Regions from separate parts of the Priestia sp. TGN 0903 genome, predicted to be linked through region 3. Evidence: riboswitches for the same ligand, from Rfam matches in the RefSeq annotation. Region 3 holds a riboswitch; each other region holds the start of a gene.
What was found. A riboswitch is a leader RNA that binds a small molecule or an ion and turns the genes downstream of it on or off. The one in region 3 is predicted to bind S-adenosylmethionine.

Region 1: linked by a shared signal. The riboswitch ahead of ACRPLY_RS15075 (bifunctional homocysteine S-methyltransferase/methylenetetrahydrofolate reductase) and the one ahead of ACRPLY_RS06395 (trans-sulfuration enzyme family protein) in region 3 are both predicted to bind S-adenosylmethionine.
Region 2: linked by a shared signal. The riboswitch ahead of ACRPLY_RS15550 (hypothetical protein) and the one ahead of ACRPLY_RS06395 (trans-sulfuration enzyme family protein) in region 3 are both predicted to bind S-adenosylmethionine.
Region 4: linked by a shared signal. The riboswitch ahead of ACRPLY_RS08220 (hypothetical protein) and the one ahead of ACRPLY_RS06395 (trans-sulfuration enzyme family protein) in region 3 are both predicted to bind S-adenosylmethionine.

What each region holds. Positions count from the first base shown of each region.
Region 1 covers NZ_JBOZGL010000004.1:106,329-113,586, forward strand. Annotated here, with positions in the region: gene ribH (6,7-dimethyl-8-ribityllumazine synthase) at 40-510, opposite strand; gene ACRPLY_RS15060 (bifunctional 3,4-dihydroxy-2-butanone-4-phosphate synthase/GTP cyclohydrolase II) at 602-1,795, opposite strand; gene ribE (riboflavin synthase) at 1,812-2,471, opposite strand; FMN riboswitch at 2,750-2,900, opposite strand; gene ACRPLY_RS15070 (YkvI family membrane protein) at 3,007-4,041, opposite strand; SAM riboswitch class I at 4,374-4,480, shown strand; gene ACRPLY_RS15075 (bifunctional homocysteine S-methyltransferase/methylenetetrahydrofolate reductase) at 4,588-6,426, shown strand; gene metH (methionine synthase) at 6,427-7,258, shown strand, end outside.
Region 2 covers NZ_JBOZGL010000004.1:203,393-210,650, reverse strand. Annotated here, with positions in the region: gene ACRPLY_RS15570 (M48 family metallopeptidase) at 1-278, opposite strand, end outside; gene ACRPLY_RS15565 (methyl-accepting chemotaxis protein) at 540-1,784, shown strand; gene ACRPLY_RS15560 (GNAT family N-acetyltransferase) at 1,991-2,497, shown strand; gene ACRPLY_RS15555 (amidohydrolase) at 2,545-3,699, shown strand; SAM riboswitch class I at 3,763-3,864, shown strand; gene ACRPLY_RS15550 (hypothetical protein) at 3,933-4,175, shown strand; gene ACRPLY_RS15545 (M20/M25/M40 family metallo-hydrolase) at 4,645-6,258, shown strand; gene ACRPLY_RS15540 (VOC family protein) at 6,277-7,074, opposite strand; gene ACRPLY_RS15535 (CotG/ExsB N-terminal domain-containing protein) at 7,235-7,258, opposite strand, start outside.
Region 3 covers NZ_JBOZGL010000001.1:1,245,451-1,252,708, reverse strand. Annotated here, with positions in the region: gene ACRPLY_RS06410 (CotH kinase family protein) at 1-146, shown strand, start outside; gene ACRPLY_RS06405 (hypothetical protein) at 289-1,380, shown strand; gene ACRPLY_RS06400 (hypothetical protein) at 1,450-2,112, shown strand; SAM riboswitch class I at 2,279-2,396, shown strand; gene ACRPLY_RS06395 (trans-sulfuration enzyme family protein) at 2,468-3,613, shown strand; gene ACRPLY_RS06390 (trans-sulfuration enzyme family protein) at 3,597-4,778, shown strand; gene ACRPLY_RS06385 (hypothetical protein) at 4,813-5,079, opposite strand; gene ACRPLY_RS06380 (SIMPL domain-containing protein) at 5,142-5,801, opposite strand; gene putP (sodium/proline symporter PutP) at 5,902-7,258, opposite strand, start outside.
Region 4 covers NZ_JBOZGL010000002.1:357,241-364,498, forward strand. Annotated here, with positions in the region: gene ACRPLY_RS08195 (DUF6044 family protein) at 1-337, shown strand, start outside; gene ACRPLY_RS08200 (glycosyltransferase family 2 protein) at 350-1,339, shown strand; gene ACRPLY_RS08205 (hypothetical protein) at 1,447-1,887, shown strand; gene ACRPLY_RS08210 (GNAT family N-acetyltransferase) at 1,969-2,415, shown strand; gene ACRPLY_RS08215 (hypothetical protein) at 2,428-2,724, opposite strand; SAM riboswitch class I at 2,846-2,947, shown strand; gene ACRPLY_RS08220 (hypothetical protein) at 3,011-3,355, shown strand; gene ACRPLY_RS08225 (DUF1540 domain-containing protein) at 3,456-3,614, shown strand; gene alaP (alanine permease AlaP) at 3,930-5,333, shown strand; gene ACRPLY_RS08235 (GNAT family N-acetyltransferase) at 5,574-6,413, shown strand; gene ACRPLY_RS08240 (GNAT family N-acetyltransferase) at 6,443-6,841, opposite strand; gene ACRPLY_RS08245 (PLP-dependent aminotransferase family protein) at 6,954-7,258, shown strand, end outside.

The DNA.
Region 1 (7,258 bases), on a different contig from region 3:
TTTTAACTCTTTAGTTTACAAAAACTGGAATGACCTCTATTATCCTTCAATCATTTTTGAAAGGTTAGCCATTTCGATAGCTGATGCTGCAGCTTCCCATCCTTTGTTTCCTGCTTTTGTTCCTGCACGTTCAATTGCTTGCTCAATTGTTTCAGTTGTTAATACACCAAAGATAATTGGTACGCCTGTTTGTAAGCTTTGAGATGCAACGCCTTTTGCTACTTCATTACATACAAAATCAAAGTGTGGAGTAGCTCCTCGAATAACCGTTCCTAGCGTAATAACCGCGTCATATTTTTTAGATTCAGCTAATTTTTTAGCGATTAATGGAATTTCATAAGCGCCCGGTACCCAAGCCACGTCTACATCTTCATCAGCTACGCCGTGACGTTTAAGCGCATCTTCTGCTCCACTAAGTAAACGCCCCGTAATAAATTCATTAAAACGCCCTACCACGATTCCGATTTTTAATCCTGTGCCAACTAAATTTCCTTCATATAAATGATTCATCTCTTGTTCCTCCTGCTAGTAGTAATATATAGTTATTTACATTTCTTTTCATGAATTAGCTTCATTTGTTATAACGAAAAAAAGTGTAAACTTATAAATGTAATAAATGACCTAGTTTTTTAGCTTTGGTATCTAAGTATTTTTTATTGGCATCCACTGCCGGCATTTGAAGAGGCACTCTCTCTACCACTTCAAGGTCGTAGCCTTTTAGCCCAGTAATTTTGCGAGGATTGTTCGTTAAAAGCTTCATTTGTTTGACTCCAAGGTCCTTTAAGATTTGAGCACCGATTCCATACTCTCGTAAATCCGCAGCAAACCCGAGTTTTTCATTCGCTTCTACGGTATCGTATCCTTCTTCCTGCAGCTTATATGCTCTTAGCTTATTTAATAAGCCAATACCTCTGCCCTCTTGACGCATGTACAGCAGAATGCCGCGTCCTTCTTCTTCAATTTGCGTAAGAGCTGCGTGAAGCTGAGGACCGCAGTCACAGCGCTCAGAGCCAAACACATCTCCAGTCAAGCACTCGGAGTGAACCCGCACGAGAACGGGGCTATTATGATCGATATCACCCTTGATAAGAGCCACATGTTCTTTATTATCAAGTTTATTTGTATATCCTACAGCCTTAAAATCACCAAATGCCGTAGGTAAGCTTACTTCTACTTCACGGCTAATCAGCTGGTCATGTTTGCGGCGGTAGGCAATCAAATCTTTTATTGTAATCATTTTTAAATCAAATTGCTCTGCAATCTTTGTTAAATCCGGTACGCGTGCCATTGTTCCATCTTCATTCATGATTTCACAAATAACACCCGCAGGCTTTCCTCCTGCTAACACGGCTAAATCAACAGCGGCCTCTGTATGACCCGCACGCTGCAGAACGCCCCCGTCTTTTGCAATCAACGGAAAAATGTGTCCTGGTCGTTGGAAATCACTTGCTACCGTTGCTTCATTTACAAGAGCCATAACGGTAGCAGAACGTTCGTACGCACTGATACCTGTTGTACTTGAAATATGATCAATACTTACTGTAAATGCTGTTCCATGTACATCCGTATTGTTCACTACCATCGGGTGAAGATTCAATTTATGCGCAATTTCTTCATTAACAGGTGTACAAATTAATCCTCTTCCATGAGTAGCCATAAAGTTAATAACCTCAGGCGTCGTTTTTTCGGCTAATGCAATAAAATCTCCTTCATTTTCTCGATCTTCATCGTCGCATACAATAACCACTTTTCCCTTTTTTAACTCTTCAATGGCTTCTTCTACTTTATGAAACATCTCTTTCACCTCACTGTTAATTTGTAAAACCATGCTGCTGCAATAAATCCTTCATATTACCTGACCGATTCGAGGCGCCAGGAGTTGACTTGTTAGCCATCATCTGATGCATATATTTAGCTAACATATCGCATTCAATATTCACCTTGTCTCCTCGCTGTTTGTCTCCCACGACTGTGTGAAGCACCGTATGAGGAATAAGAGAAATAGTAAATGATTGATTGCTGACATCAAAAATAGTAAGACTTGTTCCGTCTACAGAAACAGATCCTTTTAACATCATAAATTCACGAAGTTCAGGATCCACTTGAATTTCATAATAAAAGGCATTTCCTTTACGTGTTTTGCTTACAATGGTTCCAATTCCATCAACGTGTCCGCTGACGAAATGCCCTCCAAACCGGCCATTTGCAGCCATCGCCCGTTCTAAGTTAACACGTGATCCAACGGTTAGAAGCTGCAGGGTACTTGCTTTAATCGTCTCCGGCATGACGTCGACCGTAAATTCATTTTGAGAGTAAGCCGTTACGGTTAAACAAACGCCGTTAACTGAAATACTGTCCCCTAAGTTCACATCTTCTAACACGGTCTTCGCATCAATCGTAAGAACAATTGCTTCTGTAGCCTTTTGAATCCGTTTTATTTTTCCAATTTCTTCAATAATACCTGTGAACATTTTCTTCACCTGCTTTGGCGCTATTCCAACTTCTTATGCCGTTTTGAAATAGCAGCTGCTTTTTTTTCATATTTATCTTTCCCCCAACCACTGAAAATAAAAAAGCCCCTTGAACAAATGTCCAAGGGGTCGGCTGAGCTGAATCAGTTTTATCTATGCAAAATTCCGCTAATTGTATACGAAATAAACAGTTATGTTTTGTGTACAAAAACAAGGGTAGCTTTAAAAAAGGCAAACCTGTCCCTTATTAATACAACACAAAAAAACAACTGTGCTTCCTGATCCTTCTCCCATCCAGACTTTTACTGTCGGCTCTAGATTTTAACTAGATCCACCGCTAACATACATCGTATGAAAACGGGTCACGGGCTTAAAAGCATATGCTTTATCACCGCCGGTTGGGACTTACACCCGACCCCGAAGGATAATATATTCGACTGCTAGAGTCTTATTTGTTTTACATTATAGCAAAGTAAAATCGACTTGTCACATCATTTAACTTCGTTTTTCACATCTGTTCTGCAAAATCCAGCTTTTAGCTTATTTTTTCTTTTTTAATACATAGCATCCATACAAAAGCTAGTCCAATATAGCCAAATATCGGATACAAAAACTCAAGAAGCTGAGCATATCCAAATTGCCCGATAATAAAGCATGCCAAGATAATAAACGCAAAAGCTTGTTTGTCATTCAGGGGAAGAAATGATTGAAGCTGTTTAGCGATTCCAAATACATTTCCAATCAATGTAGTAAAAATCTCACCTAACACAACTACCGTAAATAAAACATTCACCCACGCTGAGATATTTTTAACAACGGCACTCATCGGAATATCAAGTTGAAATGAATAAGGCAAATTGGAAAGGGCAAGATGAGTAGAAACAAGCATAAACGTAAGTACACATCCTCCTATTACGGCCCCTTTTTTGATCACGCTCTTATCTTTCACGGAGCTTCCTAATGGAACTAAAACGGCCTGAGCCAAAGCTAGATTTAGGGAAATATATAAAAAGGGACTAACCGCCCACTTCCACTGTGTGACGAGCGTTAAGTCTGGCTTCGTTTGAATCAGTGAGAAATAGCTGACATTTGGCACAAAGATGATAAAAGCAAATGAAAGCATCATCGGCACAACAAGAGAATTAACCATTAAAATACCGTTAATTCCTCTTGCGATAAATATATAAGTTAAAACAATTGTACAAATCATCCCAACAGGAGGCCACAGCCCGAACTGTTCTTTTCCTATTGCCCCCGTACTCGCTAGCATGACTGAAGTTACTCCAAATAAAATGACGATCATTACACCGTTTACCGCTTTTCCAAGTACATCACCAAATAAATATGTATTAAGCTGCTGATAAGAAGAAGCCCCAATTGCGTGCGAAAGCAGCATCATTTTCGAACCTAGCCAAATAAAAAACAAGCCGCTGACCAAAATTCCAACCATTCCAAGTTCCCCGTACTGTGTAAAAAATTGAACAATTTCCTTGCCTGTTGCAAAACCGGCTCCTACAACGGTGCCTACATACGTAGCAGCAACCTGCAGCGTGAGTTTCCACCTTTTCATGCCCATCACCCTTCTACCCTTCATAGTTCACTATATGTAGAAACGGTTAAAAAAAGACGAGCCTTTTATATGTAAATCCTCGCCTCACCCGGTGCTGTTCCTTTTTCGTTTTTTTATTTCCTTCTTGTTTTTTTCATGAAAACCCTTTATCCCTTAACATAACGGCAGTTTTCAAACAAAATATACGGATATTTTCCCTTTAGCTTTTAAATTTTCCTCAATATTTGCTGGAAATTCACAATTTACTGTTGTATAATTTCTAAAAATCAGATAAATTATTAAATAAGTATTCTTTCTATTTAAAAAAATATGTTTCAATTATATACAATTGATTCTTATCATGAGAGGTGGAGGGACTGGCCCTTTGAAACCTCAGCAACCAGTCGTTAGAGACATGGTGCTAAATCCAGCAAGCAATTTATTGCTTGGAAGATAAGAAGGCGAAAAAAGTCTTCTTCTTAAGAAGACTTTTTCTATTTTATCGGCATATTGCATAAAACGAATCACTCGTGAAATAGAAGCGGAACAATTTAAGGAGGTTTTGACATGGGGTTACTTGAAGATTTAAAGTCTAAAATTTTAATTGGGGATGGTGCCACTGGTACCCTCCTTTACTCACACGGTATTGACAGCTGTTTTGAAGAACTAAACATCACCAAACCAGAAGAGGTTTCTCGTATTCACAGAGCCTATGTAGAAGCTGGTGCAAACGTTATTCAAACAAATACGTACGCTGCTAATTATCAAAAACTTGCCCGTTATGGATTAGAAGATTCAGTCAAAGACATCAATGTTGCTGGTGTAAAATTAGCGAAACAAGCTGCAAAAGATCAGGCTTACGTGGTTGGTACACTCGGCGGAATTCGTTCTTTCCAAAAAAATGCTATTAGTTTAGAAGAGGTTAAGCGAAGCATTCGTGAACAAATGTTTTGGCTTTTAAATGAAGGCGTGGATGGCCTTTTATTTGAAACATACTATGATTTCGAAGAATTAAAGACCGTTCTTACACTAGCAAGAAAAGAAACGGATAAGCCTATTATTACTCACGTTTCCCTGCATGATATTGGCGTACTGCAAGATGGGCGTCCTTTAGCAGATGCATTAAAAGAATTAGAAGACTTAGGAGCAGACGTTGTCGGGCTAAACTGCCGTTTAGGTCCTTATCATATGATTCAGTCTCTTGAAGAAGTACCGCTTCCTGATCGTGCTTTCTTATCTGCTTACCCTAATGCCAGCCTTCCGGCGTATGTGGAAGGCAAGCTGGAATATGAAACGAATGAAGACTACTTTGTAGAAAGCGCGCGTTTATTCCGCGAACAAGGGGTTCGCTTAATCGGAGGATGCTGCGGTACAACACCAGCTCACGTACGCGCCATGTCGTCTGCCTTAAAAGACCTGCCTCCGATTACAAGCAAAGTCGTTAAAATGAGACCAGCCGTTACGGTTCAAGAGCGTGAGCAGCAGGATAAACCTCATATGCACGAAATTGTGAAGAAGCGCCGCTCGGTTATCGTCGAGCTGGATCCGCCTAAACAGCTTGGTCCGACGAAATTTTTAGAAGGCGCAAAAGCACTTGATAAAGTCGGCGTAGATGCTATTACATTAGCTGATAATTCTCTTGCCTCACCTCGCATCAGCAACTTGGCAATGGCAACACTGATGCAACAAGAAACAAAAGCACGACCGCTTATTCATATTACCTGTCGCGACCGAAATTTAATTGGACTTCAATCTCATTTAATGGGACTTCATACGCTAGGAATGAATCAAGTGCTTGCAATTACCGGTGATCCGTCAAAAGTTGGCGATTTCCCTGGCGCCACTTCGGTCTATGATTTATCTTCATTTGACTTGATTAGTTTAATCGCTCAGTTTAATGAAGGACTATCTTATTCCGGCAAACCGCTTGGTCAAAAAACCAATTTTTCCATTGCAGCTGCCTTTAACCCAAACGTGCGTCACTTAGACCGAGCCGTTCAGCGCTTGGAAAAGAAAATCGACTGCGGGGCTCACTATTTCATTACTCAGCCTCTCTATTCAACTAAGCAAATTGAAGAGGTATATGAAGCAACCAAACATTTAACAACACCGGTATACATCGGGATCATGCCGTTAACAAGCGCAAGAAATGCTCGATTTATTCACCATGAAGTACCTGGAATTAAATTATCAGAAGATATTCTAGAACGTATGGACGCAACGGGAAATGACCGGATTCGCGGTGAAGTCGAAGGCCTTGCGATTGCAAAAAACTTAATTGATACAGCATATGAGCTATTTGACGGTATTTACTTAATTACGCCGTTTATGCGCTATGAAATGACCGAAATTCTAACACGCTATATTCATGACAAGCAACTCGTTACATCAGAAAGGAAGATATAAATGAGCTCACTTATCGAACAACAACTAAAGAAGCGAATACTCGTCATCGATGGAGCAATGGGAACGATGATTCAAGATGCTGATTTAACCGCTGAAGATTTTGGCGGCGAAGAATATGAAGGCTGCAACGAATATTTGACCCGAACAGCGCCTCATGTGATTCAGCGCATTCATGAAGAGTACTTTGCAGCGGGTGCTGACATCATTGAAACCAATACGTTTGGCTCAACATCTACCGTACTTGATGAATATGATTTAGGCCACTTGGCGTATGAATTGAATATCGAAGCTGTGAAGCTTGCTTGTGCAGCTCGCGATAAATATTCAACTCCCGAATGGCCTAGGTTCGTAGCTGGAGCTATCGGTCCTACCACTAAAACTCTCTCTGTTACGGGAGGTATTACATTCCCTGAGTTAGTAGAATCGTACGAAGAGCAAGCTCGGGGTTTGTTAGACGGCGGCGTTGACTTACTTCTAGTCGAAACCTGTCAAGACATGCTGAACGTAAAAGCTGCGTTTTTAGGCATTACAGCGGCGTTTGAAAAACTGAAAATAGAAGTTCCAATTATGATTTCAGGAACGATTGAGCCAATGGGAACAACTCTCGCTGGTCAAGATATCGAATCTTTTTACTTATCACTGGAACACATGAAGCCTCTTTCAGTCGGACTTAACTGCGCGACAGGTCCTGAATTTATGACGGATCATATTCGCTCTCTTTCAGACCTAGCCACTTCAGCTGTTAGCTGTTATCCAAACGCTGGACTTCCGGATGAAGAAGGCAATTATCATGAGTCCCCTGAGCTGCTGGCTCAAAAAATTAAAGGATTTG
Region 2 (7,258 bases), on a different contig from region 3:
GCTGCTTTAGGAGCCTCTTTTTTAGCTGTTTCTTTTTTTACTGCTTCTTTCTTTGGAGCAGCTGGCTTTTCCTCAGCTGGTTGTGAACCGTTTAGTTGTTTTAAAATCCATGTTGCTTTGCGTGCGATGATTGAACGCACATTGTTTTCATTAAGACCTCTCGGGATAATAACTTTTACCCCTTCTTTGTCACAAATTTGCACCGTGATATCGGTTCTATTTGGAACGACTTCAATTTTGTAGTCAATTGTTTGATTGCCTGTTTGATACGTATACATAAAATTTTTCGTACTCCTTTCTACAAATCTTCATTTTATAAGCAAAGGTAGAGTTTGGTCAAATGAAAGAATAATCAGACAGTTATCAACTGCTGTTGCAGCGCCTTGCAGGAAGATATGTATTCCAATATTTAGTGGAAAAGCGCCAATAATAATTGTTTCAATTCTTCTTTAGTTTTTACAAAAAAATATAAAAATATGCCGATACTACTAATATAGATTAGACATTCTATGTCTTTAGATTGTATAGGGGATGAAAAAATGAAAAAAGCTTTTCAAAGTTTACGCATGAAAATGCTATGTATGATTGCAGCCATGATGGCCATAACATCTACTGTAATTGAAGTAACCAATTATTATCTTATTGTGAAACAAGAGCAAGCAGCTTCGATTACGCTAGTGATTACATTTCTGTTTGTTTCTTTTACAACTACCGTGTTCTATTTTATCATACGTCGCTACATAATTGCGGTTGAAAATTTGTCAAAAACAATGAAAGGGATTTCAAACGGCGATTTATCTGTAGATGTTGTTCCTTTGAAAGGGAAAAATGAGATTAGTACACTCATATCTTCATTTAATGAAATGATGACTCACATGAGAATGCTGGGTCAGAAAATAAGTAAAACAAAGAGCACGGTCAGTCATTCCTCAGAGCAATTGCTTGTAAGCATGAAGGAAACAAAAACAGCTGTGACAGAAGTTACGATGTCTATTCAAGAAATTGCTGCGGGTTCTGATAAGCAGTTGCTAAGTGTGGTTGAAACCGAGCAAGCTATGGTGGATATGGCCAAGCTGCTTCAGAAAATGACTGATCATTCTTCAAAGGTACAACAATCGATGAACAGAGCCTCTGAACATGCTTCTACCGGAAATGTTGCGGTGAAAGATGTGACGAATCAAATGAATAAAATCTATGAAACCGTTAAGATATCGACCAGTGAAGTAAAGGGACTCGAAGATCGTTCCGCAGAGATTGGCCGCATTATTAATACGATTACAAGAATTGCTGAACAAACAAATCTTCTTGCACTTAATGCTGCTATTGAAGCTGCAAGGGCTGGAGAACATGGAAAAGGTTTTGCTGTAGTGGCAGGGGAAGTACGTAAGCTAGCGGAAGAATCTAAAACGTCCGCTATACAAATCAGTCATTTGTTAAAAGAAATTGAAGTACAGGCAAAGCGGGCTTATCAAAACATGGAAGTGAATACGGAAGAAGTCACGCTTGGTATTGCCACTGTCGAAGATGTAACGCAACAGTTTTCGACAATTATGGAAGATGTCTTTGCCGCTCAAGAACAAATGAACAAAATGACAAAAGCAACAGGAGAGATTGATGGGTATTCGTTCAAAGTAATGGAGTCCGTCATGACCCTTTCGGAGGTTGCTAAACAAGCAGCTGCTTACGCTGAAGAAGTAGCTGCGGCTTCACAAGAGGAGTTAGCATCTATAGAAGAACTTGTGATGTTGGCAGCTAATTTAAAAGCTACGGTAAGTGAGTCCTGAAGTCTATCTTGATATGTACGTAATACGCGCAGTTTTCTGCGTGTATTCGTTTTATTTATATCTTTTATAGAAAACGATAAATAGAATTGACACGTTATCAAAGCAGTTGTATAGTGAGTACGCAAGGCGGCAGTCTGTCTTTTTTAATTCTTAGTAAACTTATAAGTTAAATAAAATATTTAAGTACTATATAAGGAGACAAAGAGATGAAAAATGAATTCCGTTTGGCAACAAATGACGACGCGGATAACTTATTGAACTTAACTCTACAAGCATATAAGCCTATTCGAGAGCTAGGCATTCCTTTCTTAGCAGCTACTGCTGATCTTGCCCTCGTTAAGAAAAATATTTCTCAAAACCTTTGCTATGTATACGAAGAAGATAAAAGAATCGCTGCCACTGTATCTATACGAATGCCTTGGGGAGAACATCCAGGTCCGTTTGCTGTTCCACACTTTTGGTGGTTTGCAGTGGACCCGTCGTTTGCCAGGAAAGGCGTTGGATCTAAGCTGCTTCATCTAGTAGAGGAAGAGGTAATAAAAAATACGTTTAAATCGCCAGGTGTGTCTTTAGGAACAGCAAAAGAACATCCTTGGTTAGTTGAGATGTATGAACGAAAAGGATATGTTCAAGCTAAAGAAAAGCACCTTGCAGAAAGCTATACGACCGTATTTCTTTATAAAAAATTCAATGAGGTACACTCTTTGTCGTAAAAGATAGAGAAGTGGTCTAAATTAAGAAATGTGAAAGAGTGATAAATATGACAGATCAATTACTACTAAATACGCTAATAGACATACGCCGTGAGCTGCACCGGTTTCCAGAGCTTTCAATGAAAGAATATGAAACAACTAAACGTATTAAAAAGTGGTTAAAGCACTACGATATTTCTATAGCGGATGCATTCCATTTAGACGTGGGAGCAGTAGCGGAAATTGTGGGAGGAAAGCCGGGACCTACTATCGCTATTCGAGCTGATATTGATGCGCTGCCAATTGAAGAAAAAACCAATCTGCCATTTGCTTCTGAAGTGAACGGTGTTATGCACGCATGCGGCCATGATTTTCATACGGCTTCTATAATCGGAGCAGCCATTCTTCTCAAAGAGCGTCAGCAGGAGCTTTGCGGTACGGTTCGATTTATCTTTCAACCGGCCGAAGAAACGGCTTCTGGGGCAAAAATGCTCGTTGAAAAAGGTGTGCTCGAAGGAGTAGAAGCGATATTTGGGATGCATAACAAACCGAATCTTCCTGTAGGAACCATTGGTGTCAAATCGGGACCTTTAATGGCAAGCGTTGATCGTTTTGAAATTGACGTCAAAGGAGTAGGCGGTCACGCAGGTATTCCAGAAAAAACAGTAGATCCGATTGCTGTTGCTGGTCAAATTGTTACTAGTTTACAAACCATTGTCAGCCGTAATCTCAGCCCATTTCAAAATGTTGTTGTCAGCATAACTCAAATCCACGGAGGGAGCTCGTGGAACGTCATTCCTGACAAAGTAACGCTTGAAGGAACGGTGCGTACCTTTCAAGAAGAAGCGAGAGAAAAAATACCGGCTCTTATGAAACGATCTGCTGAAGGGATTGGAGCAGCTTTCGGGGCTTCAGTAGACGTTAAATGGTATCCGTATCTTCCTGTAGTAAACAATGATGATACGCTGGAAAAATTGGTTATTAACGCTGCAGAGAATCTTAGTTATCAAGTCGTAGAAGCTGAACAATCGCCTGGAGGAGAAGATTTTGCCGTATATCAGCAGCGTGTACCAGGATTTTTTGTATGGATGGGTACGGCTGGAGAATATGAATGGCACCATCCTTCTTTTTCATTAAATGAAGAGGCATTACTTGTAGCAGCTTCTTATTTTGCTAATCTAAGCTTTGACTTTTTGAATTCATTCCATTACCAAAAAAATTAAAATATTTTTATTTTTCTATTTACGCGGATGGAATTGTTTGATAAAATAAATTTTAAATTAAAAAAGTTATCACGAGTGGACGAGAGATCTGGCTCTTTGACTCCACAGCAACCTACGAATGTAAGGTGCTCCTACCAGCAAAGCATGTGCTTTGGGTGATAAAACGGGTGAAAAACTCATTTTGCATCAAAGCAAAATGAGTTTTTTTTATTTTTCTAAAAGGAGAGGGTTTTATGAGTCATACAGCAGTTGCAGCACATACAGGAGAGAAAGCATTAAAGGAAGCCGTAAAATTATTAGGAAAGCATTATCAAGTAGCTTATCGTGAATTAGAAACATTTTATGAAATTGTGGTCGAAAACCATGTTCGTACATATGCTGTAGGCATAGATATTAAAGATGTACAAAAAGCAAATGAACTAGAAATTTATTCATCATGCTGTTCCAAGCTTGAGCGAGTAGGCTGTCTTTTATAGAAGAAGTTTGCTCGCGCCTCTATTTTTTTAGTGTTTTTAAATAGAAAGCATGTTTTTTGACAATTGAAGAATCTGGTGGGTATAATCATTACTCACTAGGTTTTAAAATTAATCATAAATTGTCGAAATTTTTACACAAATTAAAGGTTACATTCGAAATGAATTGTGGTATGTTATAAAACAAGAATATTTTATGAAAGGAGCATTGAAATGGAAATGTCTCTTGAACATGGAAACGATGCAGGAAGCGAACAGCTTATTGATCGTATCCTAGACTTTTTAGAAGATGACGAAAAGTAAAAAAAAGAGTGTGCGGTGCTAGCCCTAGCCGCGCACTCTTTTTTTATCATGTGCGTCAAGGAAGCGCATACTATGATACATAGGGATAGAATGAAAGGGTCTCTGTCAAAGGGATTGACGAATCGTTTTGTTTGATGGAAAATTTAGAAAAAGGAAAGAGATGAAGGGTATGTCGAACAAAACATCTTTGTATCAAACAAAAGAACAGTTAAAGAAGCTTGTAAGCGAATTGGTTTCTATACCTAGCGTGACAGGAACGATGGCAGAAGTGGAAATGGCTGAATCGATAGCGTCGTATTTATTGAAGCTGCCTTACTTTCAAAAAAACGAGCAAGTTGAGCTTCATTCAACAGGAGACGGGCGATCGATTGTCACAGCTTTTGTTGAAGGAAAAAATACGAATAAAACAGTTGTATTAGTCAGTCATTACGACGTAGTGGATGTACAAGATTATGGACAGTGGAAAAAGGATGCTTTTCACGCTGATACGTTAACGAGTACTTTTTATAATGATATGGAACAAGTTCCGGCGCACGTACAAAAAGATATGATAAAAGGAGACTGGCTTTTTGGCCGAGGAACGATGGACATGAAAGCAGGTATTGCTCTGCATATCAGTATGATTGAACGAGCATGCAACGGAGAGTTTGACGGAAACATCCTGCTTCTGTCGGTACCGGATGAAGAAGTAAATTCGCTCGGAATGAGAAAAGCAGTGCCTGTTCTTTTAGAACTTGCGTGCAAACATCAGCTGGATTTTTCTCTCATGCTAAATGCAGAACCAGTGTTCAGCCGCTATCCTGGTGATCAAACGAACTATGTGTACTCAGGATCGATTGGCAAGATCATGCCAAGCTTTTTGTGTTATGGAAAAGAAACTCATGTAGGGGAACCGCTAGCTGGTTTGAATGCTAATTTACTAGCTTCTTATTTAACAACAGAAATAGAACTAAACGTTGATTTTTGCGAAAAAGTAAGAGATGAAACGAGTCCACCTCCTACGGTGCTGATACAAAAAGATTTAAAAGAAGAGTATTCCGTTCAAGTTCCGCACTCTGCCGTTGTATTATTTAATTTATTTATGTTAAACCGCTCTCTTAAAGAAGTAACAGATCTGCTGTTGAAATCGGCTGACAAAGCGGCTTTGAATGTAAAAAAACATTATAATAAAGCTGCTCGGCAGTACGCTGTGGGAATGGAGGGTTCATCCCTTGACGTGAACGTATGGACGTATGAAGAACTTTATACTCATGCAGTCAAACAGCACGGTGAAAAATATGTGCAAGAAATGGAAGCGGCACTTTTGGCACAAGAAGATGATGACAGAAATAAAACCATTAAATTAGTAAACTCTTTAGCTGGTTTATGTAAAGAAGCAGCTCCGATGATAGTCTTATTTTTTACGCCGCCTTTTTACCCGGCCGTTTGTTCACATGATGATCTCTTTGTACAAAGGATTTTGTCAAACGTACAGGCAGCTGCCAAAGAGCAATTCCAAGTGGAGCTAGTTGAACAAAGTTATTTTGGCGGAATTTCGGATTTAAGCTATGCCAGCCTGCAGCACCCGCTTCATACATTTAACACGTTAGTAGCCAATATGCCTCTATGGAATAAAGGATATCATATCCCGCTAGAAGAGCTAGAGGAGCTGAAGATGCCGGTGCTGAACATTGGACCGCTGGGAAGAGATGCGCATCAATGGACCGAAAGATTAGACGTTCAGTATTCCTTTGAGATTTTGCCTCACTTCATTTATCAAGCTATAAAAGAAGCACAGAAATAAACATCCGCCCGCGGATGTTTATTTGTTGAATTTAAAAGAAGCTCCTTGTACGGTAATTTGTTGCGATGTTAGAGCGTGATCCAATTCAACCAAAAATGGACGCTCTCCAACTTTTTTTAATGTATCATGGACAACACCTTGTGTTCCGCTGCAAAAAATAAGGTTTCCTTCATTGACATATAGTTTTTGACAACGTGCATCAAGGAAAGAGTCTTTGTAGCTTTCGCCAGCCTGAACGTCCAGCAGTTTTGTCCATTTGCTGATGGATTCTTCAAGGTTATGTACAGCACAGTAAATGTTTTTTAGCTGCAGCTGACCGGCTTGATGGGAAGAAAGAGCAGCTAGCTTTGGCTTGCGTTTTTCTTCTGGTTCACCCCACTCAATAAAGAAAGGAAAAGGGAGGGCATCATGGTCATCTTCAATAAAACACATTTGCCATTGAAGTCTTTCTCCATCATTAGTTTGACGAGACCCCGCTACAGGGCCTTTTACAGTGTAGCCCTTGTCTTTCAGCTCGGTTATGAGCAAATCCATATCATCTGTACGAAGGGCAAATCGCCCAAAATGACCAAACGGCGTATGTTCGTTAACAAGCTGCTGAATAAGGTCATTATCTGTAACTGTTTGAGCTAATGCGATATCTGTAAGCCCAAGCCACTCAATATAGCTCAGGTGAAAATAAGCCAACGTGTTAAAAGTGCCCCATTTTTCATGGGTACCGCCTTTAATAACGTTGATTCCGTATTCGTTTAGTTCTTTCTGAGCTTTAATAGGATCAGGTGAAAAATGAACAAGGTGATCAAAAGATAGGCGCATGGATAGTCCTCCTTTTAAGAGAGAGTCTTTCCTATTATTATACTTTGTTTTCTCCTTCAAGAAGAATGAAACGAATAATTATGTAAAATAAAATAAAAAACAGAAATCGTTAAAAAAAGCAAGCCGCGTATGTTTTAGACTCGGCTTGCTTTAGAGTTAGTTAGCGACGGCAGCCATGCCCTTT
Region 3 (7,258 bases):
AACTGCATGAGTATATTGCTCCTTATGTATTAAAAGATCCTTACGTAAAAGATAACTTGGAGCAATTTTATAAAGAACCCGAATTTATGCTGTCTTTTATAAAAGAACGAACAGCGTATATTAAAAATAACATTTTGACTTTTTAAAAAGAGATAGATTTATAGGCAATTTATAGGCAACAGTGGATTTTGTTAATAATAGGCAAATGCAGGAAATCAATAGCTGTACATGATACGTATATATACAGTATGAATGACCAATAAGGATAATCAATAAGGAGGAAAAACAATGAGTAACTATTACTACGACCAAAATCAAGATCAAACTCAAAATGCAAATCGTAGTCGCGCTCGCAAAGTTCAACAAGCTGAAAGCACGGGCTACTCTGCCCATTTTAAACCACTAAAAGGGAGAGTAGTGACTGTATATCGCGGGGGGCCTGAATCTAAAACGGGATATTTAATTGACGTTCAATCAGATTATTTAACACTTGCTCTTGAAACAAATCAAAATAACAACCAGCAAAATAATCAGCCGGCTCAGCTTATTCCACAGCAGCAGTATACATTTATTTATTATCAGCTTGCCCATGTTAAAAGCATTACAGAGGATACGAAGTCTAATTCGGCACAAACATTTTCTGGATTTAATAGTGAAGTAGAACTTCACAGAGCTAACACATTTGCAGGTACTCTATTATTAATGAAAGATAAGCAGGTGCAAATAAATCAAGGTGGTCCAGAGAAGAAAGTGGGTAAAATCCTTGACGTATTAGGCTCATTTGAATCTGCGTATGTCGTATTATTAACAGAAGATGACGGCGTCGTTTATATCAATGTAGAGCATATAAAGAGTGTAAGTGAAGTTGTAAGCAAAAATACACCTGTTGTTCCGCAAAATCCATTATTAGTTGAAGAAACACCTGATTATATCAAAGCGAAAAGTTTTAATGAACTGTTTGAAGAGTTTTCACATAGATGGGTAGCTATTAACGGTGGAGGCCCAGAGGCTGTGGAAGGTGTATTAGTTCAAAGCCGCAGTGGAAACTTTACTCTTGTACAAAATAATCAAGTTTTACGTTTACAACCAAGACACGTAAAAACCATTGCCTTAGGATCAAAAGGATCTTTCAAGCAAAATGAAGAAAATTCTGAGCAAAATGGAGATACAAATGAAGAAGATTCTATGCAAGAGTCAACTACAGTAGATAGAACCGGAGGTCGCACGGATGGCCGTACTGGAGACCGTACCGGAAGACGTACCGGAAGACGTACAGGAGGTCGCACAGACGATCGCTCGGGAGGACGCCGTACGGGTTCACGCTCTTCAACACCAGGTGAAAAAGTTATTAAAACGAAAAATTATCGTTGGAAAGCATGACGAACTGGAACGTAAAAGGTGCTTATAAAGCACCTTTTCTATCATATAGGAAAAAGGAGGAGAATGAGAATGAGTATGAATCATTATATTGATAAAATTGTTGAAGTCGATATATCAGGGAAAACAACGTTTATAGGAAAACTTGTTGATCTCGGGTTAGATGTAATGGTTTTATATAATGGACATGATTATTTGTATATTCCTCTTTTACACATACATCGCTTGCGAGAGGTTTCAGAAGAAGATTATACACCTTTACGAACCATAGAAGAGAACTTAATAGAAGAAAGTCAGCGGATTTCTTATCGTAATATTTTACAGCAGGCAAAAGGAAAATTTATTGAAATTTATGTAACAGGAGGAAAATCATTGCATGGCTATATTACAAGCGTGCTGAATGATTATCTTGTGTTTTATTCTCCAGTATATAAAAATGTCTTTGTTTCTTTACATCATTTGAAATGGCTTACCCCTTATAGTAATGAGTTAACCCCTTATTCTTTAAGTGACAAAGAGCTCCCAGTAAGGCCTGCCTCTGCACCTTTTGTCAGAAACTTTGAAGAGCAGCTTAAAAAATATGAAAATCAACTGGTCGTATTAGATTTAGGGGATCAATCAGAAAAAATTGGCGTACTTAAAGAAGTTTCTAATAATATTGTTGAACTAATTACGGCAAATGGAGAAAGTATGTACTGGAAGTTAGCTCACGTAAAATCTGTGCACTTGCCTTAGAAAAAGAGACCTTGGTGTCGTCTCTTTTTTTATGTGCTTATCAGGACAAGTATATTGAATAAACAAATGAGATGATTTAAATTTTTTAGAAAATTATGTTGACAATAAAGAAAATCTTTATTAAAGTTAGTAACAACAAACGTTAACCACCAACAATTATATAGAACTCTTATCAAGAGTGGCGGAGGGACTGGCCCTGCGATGCCCGGCAACCATCAAATGAAACATTCATTTGAACGGTGCTAATTCCTGTGGAACATCAGTATTGTTCTAACAGATGAGAGAAATCGTGTATAAACGAACACTCTTCCATCTGTGAAGAGTGTTTTTTATTTTGAGTTAAGGAGAGAAATAGATGAAAATTGAAACTTTATTAGTTCGTTCAGGAGTAGGTCGTGACCCTTCAACAGGTTCTATTACAACACCCATTTACCAAGCATCAACATTTGCTCATCCTGCTTTAGGGCAAAGTACGGGATTTGACTATGCACGTACGGCAAACCCTACTCGTACAGCATTGGAAGAAGCAATTGCTGCTTTAGAAAAAGGCGAAGTAGGAGTAGCATTCGCTTCAGGAATGGCGGGTGTAATGGCAGTTTTAGCACTATTTAAAAACGGAGATCATTTAATTGTATCAGAGGATTTATACGGAGGAACGTACCGAGTACTAAATGAAATCTTTTCAGAGCAAGGAATTACTGTTTCGTACGTCAACACAGCCCATCTCGAGCAAGTAAAAGATGCGCTTCGTCCCAACACGAAAGCTCTATTTATTGAAACACCTACAAATCCAATGATGCACGTGACTGATTTGCCAGAAGCAATTGCGTTAGCTAAACAGCATGATTTGCTTACTATCGTTGACAATACATTCATGTCCCCTTACTATCAGCGTCCTTTAGAGCTCGGAGCAGATATTGTGATACATAGTGCAAGCAAATACATTGGGGGTCATAATGATGTAGTTGCTGGTCTTGTAGTCGCTCGATGTAGTAGCTTAGGAGAGAAAATTCGTTTTTATCAAAATGCAGCTGGGGCAATCTTAGGTCCACAGGATAGCTGGCTGTTATTGCGCGGTATTAAGACGCTAGCGCTTCGTATGGAAAAACATAACGAAAACGCACTGAAAATTGCAAATTGGCTTACTGCTCATGATCTCGTGGAAAAAGTGTATTACCCTGGTCTTGAAACACATCCGGGCTATGAAATCATGAAGAAACAAGCAACTGGATTTGGAGGCATGATTTCTTTTGCTGTCTCACACCCTAACATCGTGTCAGTACTTTTAGAAAATGTTAAAGTTATTACATTTGCAGAAAGCTTAGGAGGCGTGGAAAGTTTAATGACATTCCCAGCTCGTCAAACACACGCTGATATTCCGGAGGAAATTCGAAATCGTGTCGGAGTAACAAACTGTTTACTTCGATTATCAGTTGGAATTGAGCACGCAGATGATTTAATTAAAGATTTGAAGGAGGCATTTGATGCATACCAACAATAATAAACATAGATTTGGTACGAACTTAATTCATGCAAATACAGGAATTGACGGTCATTTTGGAGCGGTTAACGTACCTATTTATCAGGTATCTACATTTAATCAAGAAGATGAGACGAACAACGGCCGCTATGACTATTCTCGTTCAGGAAACCCAACGCGTGAGGCTTTAGAAAACACTATTGCTCAGCTAGAAAATGGATACGCTGGTTTTGCTTTTTCATCAGGTATGGCTGCTATTTCATCGGTGTTATCTATTTTTGAATCAGGAGATGAAATTTTAGTTTCACACGATACGTACGGCGGGACATATCGTGTATTAACACGACTATTTTCAAAGTTTGGTATCAAAACAACTTTTGTTGATACAACGAAGGTTGAGAAAGTAGAAGAAGCTATCACAAAAGATACGAAGGCTATTTATATCGAAAGCCCTTCAAATCCATTTTTACAGGTAACGGATATTAAAGCAGTAGCAAGTTTGGCGAAGGAGCACAATCTCCTTACAATTGTGGATAACACGTTTTTAACACCTTATCTACAGCAGCCGATTGACCTTGGTGTAAATATTGTCATTCATAGTGCTACAAAATATATCAGCGGCCACAGTGACGTCATTGGCGGTTTAGTTGTAGTAAGCGATGAAAAGCTAGCGGAAGAAGTAAAGTTTGTACAAAATGCTTTTGGTGCTATCTTGGGGCCACAGGATTGTTTTTTACTGCTTCGAGGCATTAAGACATTAAAAGTTCGTTTAGATCAGCAGTTAAAAACAGCGCTGCAGTTTGCAAAGTGGCTTGAAGAACAATCTCTAGTGAGCCGTGTATACTACCCAGGCTTAAAAAGTCATCCGGACCACAAACTCATTTCAGAACAAGCAAATGGATACGGAGCTATGATTTCTTTCCAAGTGCAGGATGAAGAAGTAGCACGACATATTTTACAAGGAGTCAAATTAGCTTCAATTGGAGTTAGTCTAGGTGCAGTTGAATCCATTCTCACGCATCCTGCAACAATGTCTCATGCAAGTATCCCAAAAGAAGTACGTGAAGAAAAAGGAATTACTGATTCACTTCTTCGCCTTTCAGTAGGGCTAGAGGAATTCGAGGATTTGAAGCAAGACTTTAACGCTGTTTTTCAAAGCTTAGAAGAAAAAGCGTTAATTAAATAAAAAAAGGACTTCCATTAAGGAAGTCCTTTTTTTGTTATATACAGCTATCTAAAAGGTTTGTGTATAGGGACGTAAGCGCAACTTTTTCATCAGAGGAAAGACTGCTGTTTAGAATTCTTTTTATGCCAAGATGATATTTTACATACGGTGTTTGCCGAACGCGTGGATGAGTCATTTCATCTTTTAAATCTTTCAGAATGGCTTCGTGAAGCTGATCTTCACTTGTCAGGGCTTGTTTAGAAGCGAAAGAACGGTTCAACCATAGGGTCTGATAAGCTGCTAGTAAATGTTCAGAAGTCATTGTGCAAAGAGCTCCTTTAGATTAGTTTCTTCATTATAATAATCTATAGTTTATCATAAGTATTAATACGTGTACGTAACTTTTACAGAAGCGGATACAGTCAAGGACTGAGCTTGGATAGGGGGAGAGGCTGCTAATAACTTAGGCGAGGAGCCAGATGACTGATAGACGGGGCCTTCTTCGATTAAAATGGGGATTTGGTTAATAGGGAGCTGCAGCGTGTTGGCAATGGTAAAGGCCTTTTCTTTAGCGTTAAGCAAAGCTTTACTTATCGCTTCTTGTTCATATTTATCATCATTTGTAACGTGAAATTGAAGATCTTGCGCTACGTTGGCTCCGCTTGAAAACGTAGCGTTATAAACATCGCCAGCTTGTTTTACATCTTGTACTCTTACTCTAAACAAATGCTGTACTTCGTATCCTGTAAGAGTCGATTTTCCATCGCTGTAATCATATTTAGGATTTATAGTGAATGAAGCTGTTTCAATTTGCTGGTCATTGATTCCAAGTTTTTGTATCTCTTGCAGCAGAGTATTTGAAACAGCTGAATTTTCTTTTAAGGCTTCTTGAACGTCTCGGTTTTCCGTGCGCGTTCCAATCGTCATGGAAATTTCATTTGGAATGGCTGAAGCACTTCCTTCACCAGTTACTTTAATTTCTCTATTTTGTGTATCTGCGCGCAGTGGCTGTGTAGGTTCATAAGGGAAATAAGAATGTTGCATGTAAAAACCCTCCTTAATCCGTCTTTAGTACATATATATGACTGCAGGGCTTGCATTAAAAGCAAAAAGTACACAAGTCGTAACTTGTGTACTTTTTTTACTATTTTGTATGCTGTTCTAATACGCTTTCCATGTTTCTAAATTGATCTTCTACAGCTTCTGAAGGCTTTTTTGTTAACAGACTTACTACAATAACAGCCAGCAAGCTTAAGAAAAATCCAGGAATCATTTCGTAAAGGGCATCTTTCAATGGAGTATTTACCCAAATTAATACTGTAGCTGCACCTACAATCATTCCTGCAAGGGCTCCCCATCTAGTCATACGCTTCCAGTAAAGACTTAGTAAAATGGCCGGGCCAAATGCAGAACCAAATCCAGCCCATGCGTATCCGACAAGTCCTAAAATCGTATCACTAGGCTTTAAAGAAAGCAAAATACCAATAATTGCAACACCTAAAACCGCAGCTCTTCCGACTGTTACAAGCTCTTTGTCAGAGGCTTTACGTCGGAAAAATGTTTTATAAAAATCTTCTGTAACAGAGCTTGCCGTTACAAGCAGCTGAGAAGAAATAGTACTCATAATCGCTGCCAATAAAGCTGCATATAAAAATCCAGTAATTAATGGATTAAATAAAACATCAGCAAATTTAATAAAGATTGTTTCAGGATCCCCAAGTTTCATCCCAGTTTGATCCACATAAGCAATTCCAACAAGACCCGTTAACATAGCGCCAATGATTGATAGGATCATCCAGCTCATACCGATACGACGGGCAGGCTTTAATTCTTTAATAGAAGAGATCGCCATAAAGCGAACGATAATATGAGGTTGACCAAAATAGCCAAGTCCCCAGGCTAAAAAAGAAATAATCCCTACTACGGTTGTACCTTTAAATAAATCAAGGTAAGTTGGATCGATATTTTTTACAATATCCATTGTTGTTCCAACGCCGCCTAAGTCAGTAAAGGCTACAATAGGCACTAAAACAAGGGCAATGAACATAATAACGCCTTGCACAAAATCTGTTAAACTAACGGCTAAGAAACCGCCGAACAGAGTATAGGCAATAACGACAGCAGCCGTTACAAATAGTCCTATTTGGTAATTTAAACCAAATGCCGATTCGAACAATCTTCCGCCTGATACCATACCAGCTGAAGTGTAAAGAGTGAAGAAAATAAAGATAACAATCGCTGATACTGTTCGAAGAACCTTGGCATGGTCCCCAAAGCGATTTTCAAAAAAGTCCGGAATTGTAATGGAGTCATTCGCTACTTCCGTATAAGTGCGAAGACGCGGAGCGAGGATTAAATAATTTAAATAAGCACCAATAGATAAACCTACTGCAAGCCATAAACTTGAAAGACCTGTCACGTACATGGATCCAGGAAGGCCCATTAACATCCATCCGCTCATATCTGAAGCACCTGCTGAAAGCGCAGTAACAGCCGGACCT
Region 4 (7,258 bases), on a different contig from region 3:
TAACAACTTCTATCCGTTAACATATAAACATGAGTTTCGCAAAATTATTGCCAAAGAGCTTGATAAAAATAAAAAACTAGAAAGCTACTATGATCACTGGGGCAATCGCTGCTATGTGTTTGTTAGCGAGCTAGGTAAAAAATATGATTACCGAAAAGACTCAACGAAAAAAATTCGTCATTTGCAGCTTAATATCAGCCAATTTAAAAAAATGGGCGGTCGCTATATTTTTTCAGCTGTGCCAATTGAAAATGCTGAAAGCGACGGTTTGCACTTTTTAAAAGCATTTAACGATAAACAGTCCGCTTGGAAAGTGTATGTATATGAAGCAAAGTAAGGGGGCAATAACATGAACAGACCTATTTTAACGATCGTGGTTCCATGCTACAACGAAGAAGAAGTATTCACAGAGACGTCTTTTCAATTAACTACTGTAGTAAAAGAACTGATTAATGAACGACTTGTATCAAGTGAAAGCACTATTTTATTTGTAGACGATGGAAGTAAAGACAGCACGTGGTCGCTTATTGAAAAAGAAAGCTGCAGCAATTTGTTTGTAAAAGGGTTAAAGTTAGCGCGAAATGTAGGACATCAAAATGCTTTGCTTGCAGGACTAGAAGCAGCTCATAAGCAATCTGACTGCGTCATTTCCATTGACGCGGATTTGCAAGATGATATCAGCGTCATTCGTACTTTTGTAGAGAAATATTGGCTTGGGTATGAAGTTGTATATGGCGTTCGAGACAGCAGAGAAACCGATACATTTTTCAAACGAACCACGGCAGTAGGGTTTTATCGTTTTATGAACAAGCTAGGAATTCAGCTCGTTCAAAATCACGCTGATTTTCGCCTTATGAGCAAACGTGCTCTTGGTGAACTCATGAAATATAAAGAAGGAAACGTCTTTTTGCGGGGCCTTGTACCATTAGTAGGATTTCGCTCCACGGAAGTCACATATGACCGCAAAGAACGGACGGCGGGTGAGTCAAAATATCCGCTAAAGAAAATGCTCGCTTTTGCATTTGACGGGATTACGTCTTTTAGCGTAGCACCTATACGCTTACTGACGCTGCTTGGAGGAGCTTCGTTTCTCTTTAGTATTTTGTTTGGCATTTATGCGCTGATTCAAAAATATTTAGATCATACGCAAATTGGCTGGACGTCTCTTATTTTATCAATTTGGCTTGTAGGCGGCCTGCAGCTAATGGGAATAGGTCTTGTCGGAGAATACATTGGCAAGATTTTCAACGAAGTGAAACAGCGTCCTAAATATGCGATTGAAAGAGATTTATATACAAAACACTCGTTAGACACACAAAAAGATTTGCTGATGCATTAATTAAGAAGCTTCTCCTGAATGGAGAGGCTTTTTTGTTAAAGTGTTTATCATAATTTTTAAGGTAATAGGAGATGCTACTACTAAAATTTCTAAGGAGATCAAAATCTATGAAAAGACTACTTTATACAGTCAGCACTTTTTGTTTTGTTTGGCTTGCTTTTGCAACCATTCATGTCAGCGCTCTTTCGATTGAGAAACTTCCAATGAAGAAATCATCTGAACAATGGTCGGTCGAACTGACAAAAGCGAGCATGACGGGAGATAATCAGCTAAAGTGGAAAAATAACGTCTATCATACATATGGATTAACCGTTGAAAACATTGGAAAAGACGTAGAGCGTGTGCAGGTCCAAGCTTTTCGGCACGAAGGAAAAAATAAGGCGAAATACAGCTTGTTTTCTCCTATTGAAAGGTCTAACTTAAGCAAAAGCGGTCAGCGTTTTCGCTATGCCAATTTTGCTGTTCCTGGAAAAGCGGCAGGCTTAGACATCATGATTAACTGGACGGATGAACAAGGCAACCATCAAGAACATTTTGAATTTAAATAAAAGTCTTCGCTTAGGCGAAGACTTTTTTTTGCAGGAATTTATCTCTGTATGTGGAAAACGAACACGAAAGGAGAGATTGTGATGATTGCAAAAGCTACTGAAGAAGAAATACAGGAAATTCGGACGAAATCTGCTGATGCGCTGTTTGAAGGAACAACGCATCAGTTTCAACCGTCAACTGAACGCGTAAATGAACTAATTGATAATGCCCTTGAAAAAGGGTGTTATTATTTAGTATCTAGACAAGAAAATAAACTTGCAGGCTGGGTTTTTGTCGGTCCATCTGCCGACTTCTTTTCAAAAGCAGAAATTGGCTTTATCTACGAGTTATATGTTTTACCAGAATACCGCGGGCAAGGTCTAGCCAAGCCGTTAATGCAAAAAGCAATTGATGAATTGTCTATCAAAGGATACCCTGAAATCAGACTCAGCGTTCATGCTGGGAATTTTGCACAGCATGTGTACCGTGAACTTGGATTTGTAGATAAACAAATATCAATGAGCCTACAGGTGGCAAAACGTCCGTAATGTTGGTGAATGTCAGCGAGTCCATAAAACATAAGATGTTATACATGCGATGAGGTTCGGTAATGAAAGTAAAAGTAAATAAGTAGCCCAAACAGCGCCTTTATCTAGTACTTCAACAGCTCCTCTACCTGTATGATCTGAGGAGGGGGGATCTTCAAGTGCGTTCATAATCAAAGCCGCTGCTGCTAAAATAATCCCTCCAATGCTTCCGGTTGTTTTGACAATTGCAATATGGAAAGTAGATGAAAAAGCAATGCTGAGAAGCAGCAGCAAGCTTCCCAAAAAAGCAGATAACATATATCGTTTCATGTGCTCACCATCCTTTATGAAAGCATACCATATTTTACTTCTTTTTTCTTTTTATTGAAAAGCTATTGACATAACATATAAAACATATTAGAATAGTCAGAAATAATTTAAAAACGAAATATTCTTATCTAGAGAGGTGGAGGGACTGGCCCTTTGAAGCCTCAGCAACCACAATTATTGAATGGTGCTAATTCCAGCATAGCCTAGCTCTGACAGATAAGAAGAGGAATCTTTTTCTATGATGAAATCCTCTTCTTAGGAAGAAACATTTCGTATAGAAAAGGTGATGACATTGAAAAATACACAACAGGCGCTAAGCGTTGATGATTATTTAGATCTATACTTGTTAGCAAAAGAACTAAAAGACGAAACGTGGCAGCAGGAAATTTTAGCCGCGCTAAAAACGAAGCAAAATCGTTCATTTGAAGACAAACAATCCGCACTCGTTCAAGAAATATGGGAAGATTTTAAACAGTTAAATGAAGATATTTCTTTTACGTATCGCTTAATTCAAGAAGAGCCAACTAATGAACAGTTTCAAGTTAAATTAAGGAACTTGAGAGAACGGCGGATCACGCTGAGTCGTGAATTATATTTAGCTAAAAAACAGTATGTTGAACACACGCAGTAAAAGGATCCGCTTGATAAACAAGCGGTTTTTTTGCATGTAAATGTTAGAAGCGTTCTATTTCGGGTAGTAAATAGATAAGACAAAAAAAGGAGGGATAACAGTGGCCCAAGGTGTATTATGTGAAGTGAATGAGTGCATGTATTGGAAATCGGGAAATAAATGCAGTGCAGAGTCCATTTACGTTGTGAGTCCTGAAAGTAGTCACCATGTTTCTGAAACGGAAGAACCTGGCTGTAAAACTTTTGAACCCGCGAGATAAATGCTAGTTTTATAAAAAAGCATAAAATGAACGATGCGCTGACGGAGTTGAGTCGGCGTTTTTCTATTTTTTAAAAAATACTATTACTTAGGTGCGATAATAAATACATAGTAAAAAAGCAGTGTCTACGTCTAATTGTGCGTTTAAACAAAATGATACGATAATTTTTTTGTTTTTCGACAAAAGAAAAACGAGAGAAAGGTGATAGAATAAAAATATACAGCCTAGCTGACTTTTAGCATAAATTTATATGAAAGCGCTAACAAAAAGCTGTATTCATCTCGTTTTGACAGATTGGAAAAAGGGGAGACGTTTATGCAGGGGAAAACTCAGGGGAAAGAATTGAAACGCGGGTTAGAAGAAAGACATGTGACGCTGATGTCCTTAGGAGCAGCCATAGGGGTAGGGCTGTTTCTTGGATCTGCATCTGCTATTAAATTAGCAGGGCCGGGAATATTATTGGCGTACGGATTTAGCGGAATGATTATGTTTTTTATTATGAGAGCACTTGGAGAAATGGCGATTCAAAAACCTGTTGCAGGTTCATTCAGCAAGTACGCGCGCGACTATTTAGGGCCCCTTGCTGGTTATCTAACAGGTTGGAACTACTGGTTTTTATGGGTTGTAACATGTATGGCTGAAATTACAGCCGTTGGTATTTATATGGGATATTGGTATCCGGATGTACCAAACTGGATTTGGGCGTTATCGGCGCTTGTCATCATGACAACAGTTAACTTCTTAGCTGTTAAGGCATATGGTGAACTGGAATTTTGGTTTGCACTTATTAAAATTTTAGCGATTGTGTTAATGATTGCCGTTGGATTATTAATGATTGTGTTTGGAATCGGCAACGGCGGCGTTGCGACGGGTATTAAAAACTTATGGGACAACGGCGGGCTGTTCCCGAACGGATTCAAAGGTATTTTACTGTCGCTGCAAATGGTTATGTTTGCATATTTAGGAATTGAAATGATCGGCGTTACCGCGGGAGAAGTGAAAAATCCAGAAAAATCTCTAGCAAGAGCGATTGATTCGGTCTTTTGGCGTATTCTTATTTTCTACGTTGGTGCATTATTTGTCATTATGTCGATTTATCCTTGGCAAGAAATTGGTTCACAGGGAAGCCCGTTTGTATTAACATTTGAAAAAATCGGGATTCCAGCAGCGGCAGGCATTATTAACTTTGTGGTGCTAACAGCAGCTCTTTCTTCTTGTAACAGCGGTATTTTTAGTACAGGCCGTATGCTGTTTAACTTAGCAGAGCACGGAGAAGCTCCAAAAGGATACGGTCAGCTGACAAAAGGCGGCGTACCTGGAAAAGCTGTTTTAGCATCAGCGGGTGCGTTATTAGTCGGAGTAGCGTTAAACTACATTGTGCCTGCCAAAGTATTTACGTGGGTAACAAGCATTGCAACATTCGGTGCGATTTGGACTTGGGGAATTATTTTGCTTTCTCAAATTAAGTATCGCAAAACGCTAAAAAAAGGTGAAGAGGCAAAGTTAAAATACAAAATGCCTTTATTTCCGTTAACGTCTTATGTGTCACTTGCGTTCCTAGCGCTGGTGGTTGTTCTTATGGCGTACAATCCAGATACAAGAATTGCAGTTATTATCGGACCACTATGGTTTATCGGTCTTATTATCGCGTACTACGCAAAAGGATTTCATAAACGAAGTCAAGGTTCAGCTGGGACTGAGCAAAAGCTAGTGAAATGAACGAAAAGACCTCTTTCTTGGAAAGAGGTCTTTTTTCATTAGTTTATGTGCGAATGATTAGTTTTTTTGAAGGGATTATTGATACATATGAATAATGTAGAAAATATTCTATTTATTCTGTACTATTTAGTTAGAGAATTCATTAATGATTAAATGGTAATTGGAAGTGGATAAGTATGGTAGTTTTACGTTTTTTAACGCCACACAGTGCATCGAAAAGTTGGGAGGAAATAGGCAGAAATGATAGAAAGATTTAGTGAAAAAGACATAAAGGGTTTGCTAGTGCTATCTAAGTTGGAAAAATGGGATTATAGCGAAGCGGATTTACATACGATTTTTTCAACTGGAGACGTATTTGGACATAGAAATGAGAAAGGTGACATTGTATCAAGCGTAGCAGTAGTTTTATATGAAAATCAGTCAGCTTTTATAGGAATGGTAATTGTGAGAAAAGATTATCGAAAACAAGGGTTAGCCGGGCAGCTCATGAAGCACTGTTTGCAAATTCTTTCTCCTGAGGTGAATGCCTACTTAATTGCGACAAAAGAAGGTGAGCACTTATATAAAAAAGCAGGGTTCAAAACCGTGGACTATGTAAGTAAATATATAAGCAGTGAATACATACCAAGAGCATTTAAAGCTTCAGGGTTTTATACACGATCCTTAACGAGAAGGGACTTCAAAGAGGTTTTAAAGCTTGATGAAGCAGCATTTGGAGATAATAGAAAGCTATTTTTAAAAAGTAGAATTCAGCAAGCTGAAAAAGCAGTTGTCTTACAAAACGAACAAAATAAAATAATGGGTTATGGTTTAGCGGTTCGTACCCCGAGCAATATCGTGATTGGTCCCGTAGTTGCTCCACACGCTGAAGCAGCAATGCTAGTCATTGATGAACTAGCGAAGAGTTACAAAGAAAAGCTGAGAATTGACCTGTCTTCTCATGAGGAAACGTTAAAGAAACTTGTGGAAAATCACGGATTTCAGCTTCAAAATGAGCCTCCTGTTATGGCGTATGGCGTCAATTCCCTATCTGCTAGACAGGGCAACCTTTTTGCTATAGCAGCTCAGGCGTTTGGATAAAAAGAAAGGAGAAGCTCCTTTCTTCGCGTCTACCGAATTCTCCCAATTTTAAACCCATTATCAATCTGATGAAAGCCGACTTTTGGATAGTAGTTCATTGCAGAAGGAGCGGAAAGTAAAATGAGCGCGGCTTCTTCACCGATTTCTGATTGAACGTGCTTGATGAGCTGTGTGCCGATTCCTTGATTTTGATAGTCTTTTACGACAGCTAAATCCGATAAATAGCAGCAGTAGCTAAAATCTGTTAACGCTCTGGCTATGCCAATGAGTTCGCTGTCTTTCCAAGCGGTAATGGTAAGGGAAGCATGATCAAGCATTCTTTGAATCCGATCAAGATCTTGTGCCGGACGTTTAATACCTGAATGTACAAACACTTCAGCAGCTTGTTCGGCACGGATTGAGACGTTGGTTTTGTAAGTAATGGTCATTGTGTCATCTCCTTGATTTATAAGATATAGTCCAGTATATGAAGAATCTGAACTGAGAATAAGTGTCAGAAACAGTAAATTTAATAGTGTCAGTTAGAAAGGAAAGAACATCATGTTAGAGTTAATGCCTTTGCTCGATAAAAGAAAAGCAGATCCCTTATACATGCAGCTTTATACTTACATAAAAAAACAAATTCAAAAAGGCACCATTCCGCCTCATGAAAAACTGCCTTCTAAACGAAAGTTAGCTCTTCATTTAAGCATTAGCCAAAATACGGTTGAAGCGGCTTATGTACAGTTAGAAGCTGAAGGCTATATCGAGATACTAGCCAGGAAAGGAGCATTTGTAAAAGAGATAAAAAATGAAGTCGTGCTTCAAAAACAGCCTCCCGCCTATGTCTCTTTACCGCAAGAAGA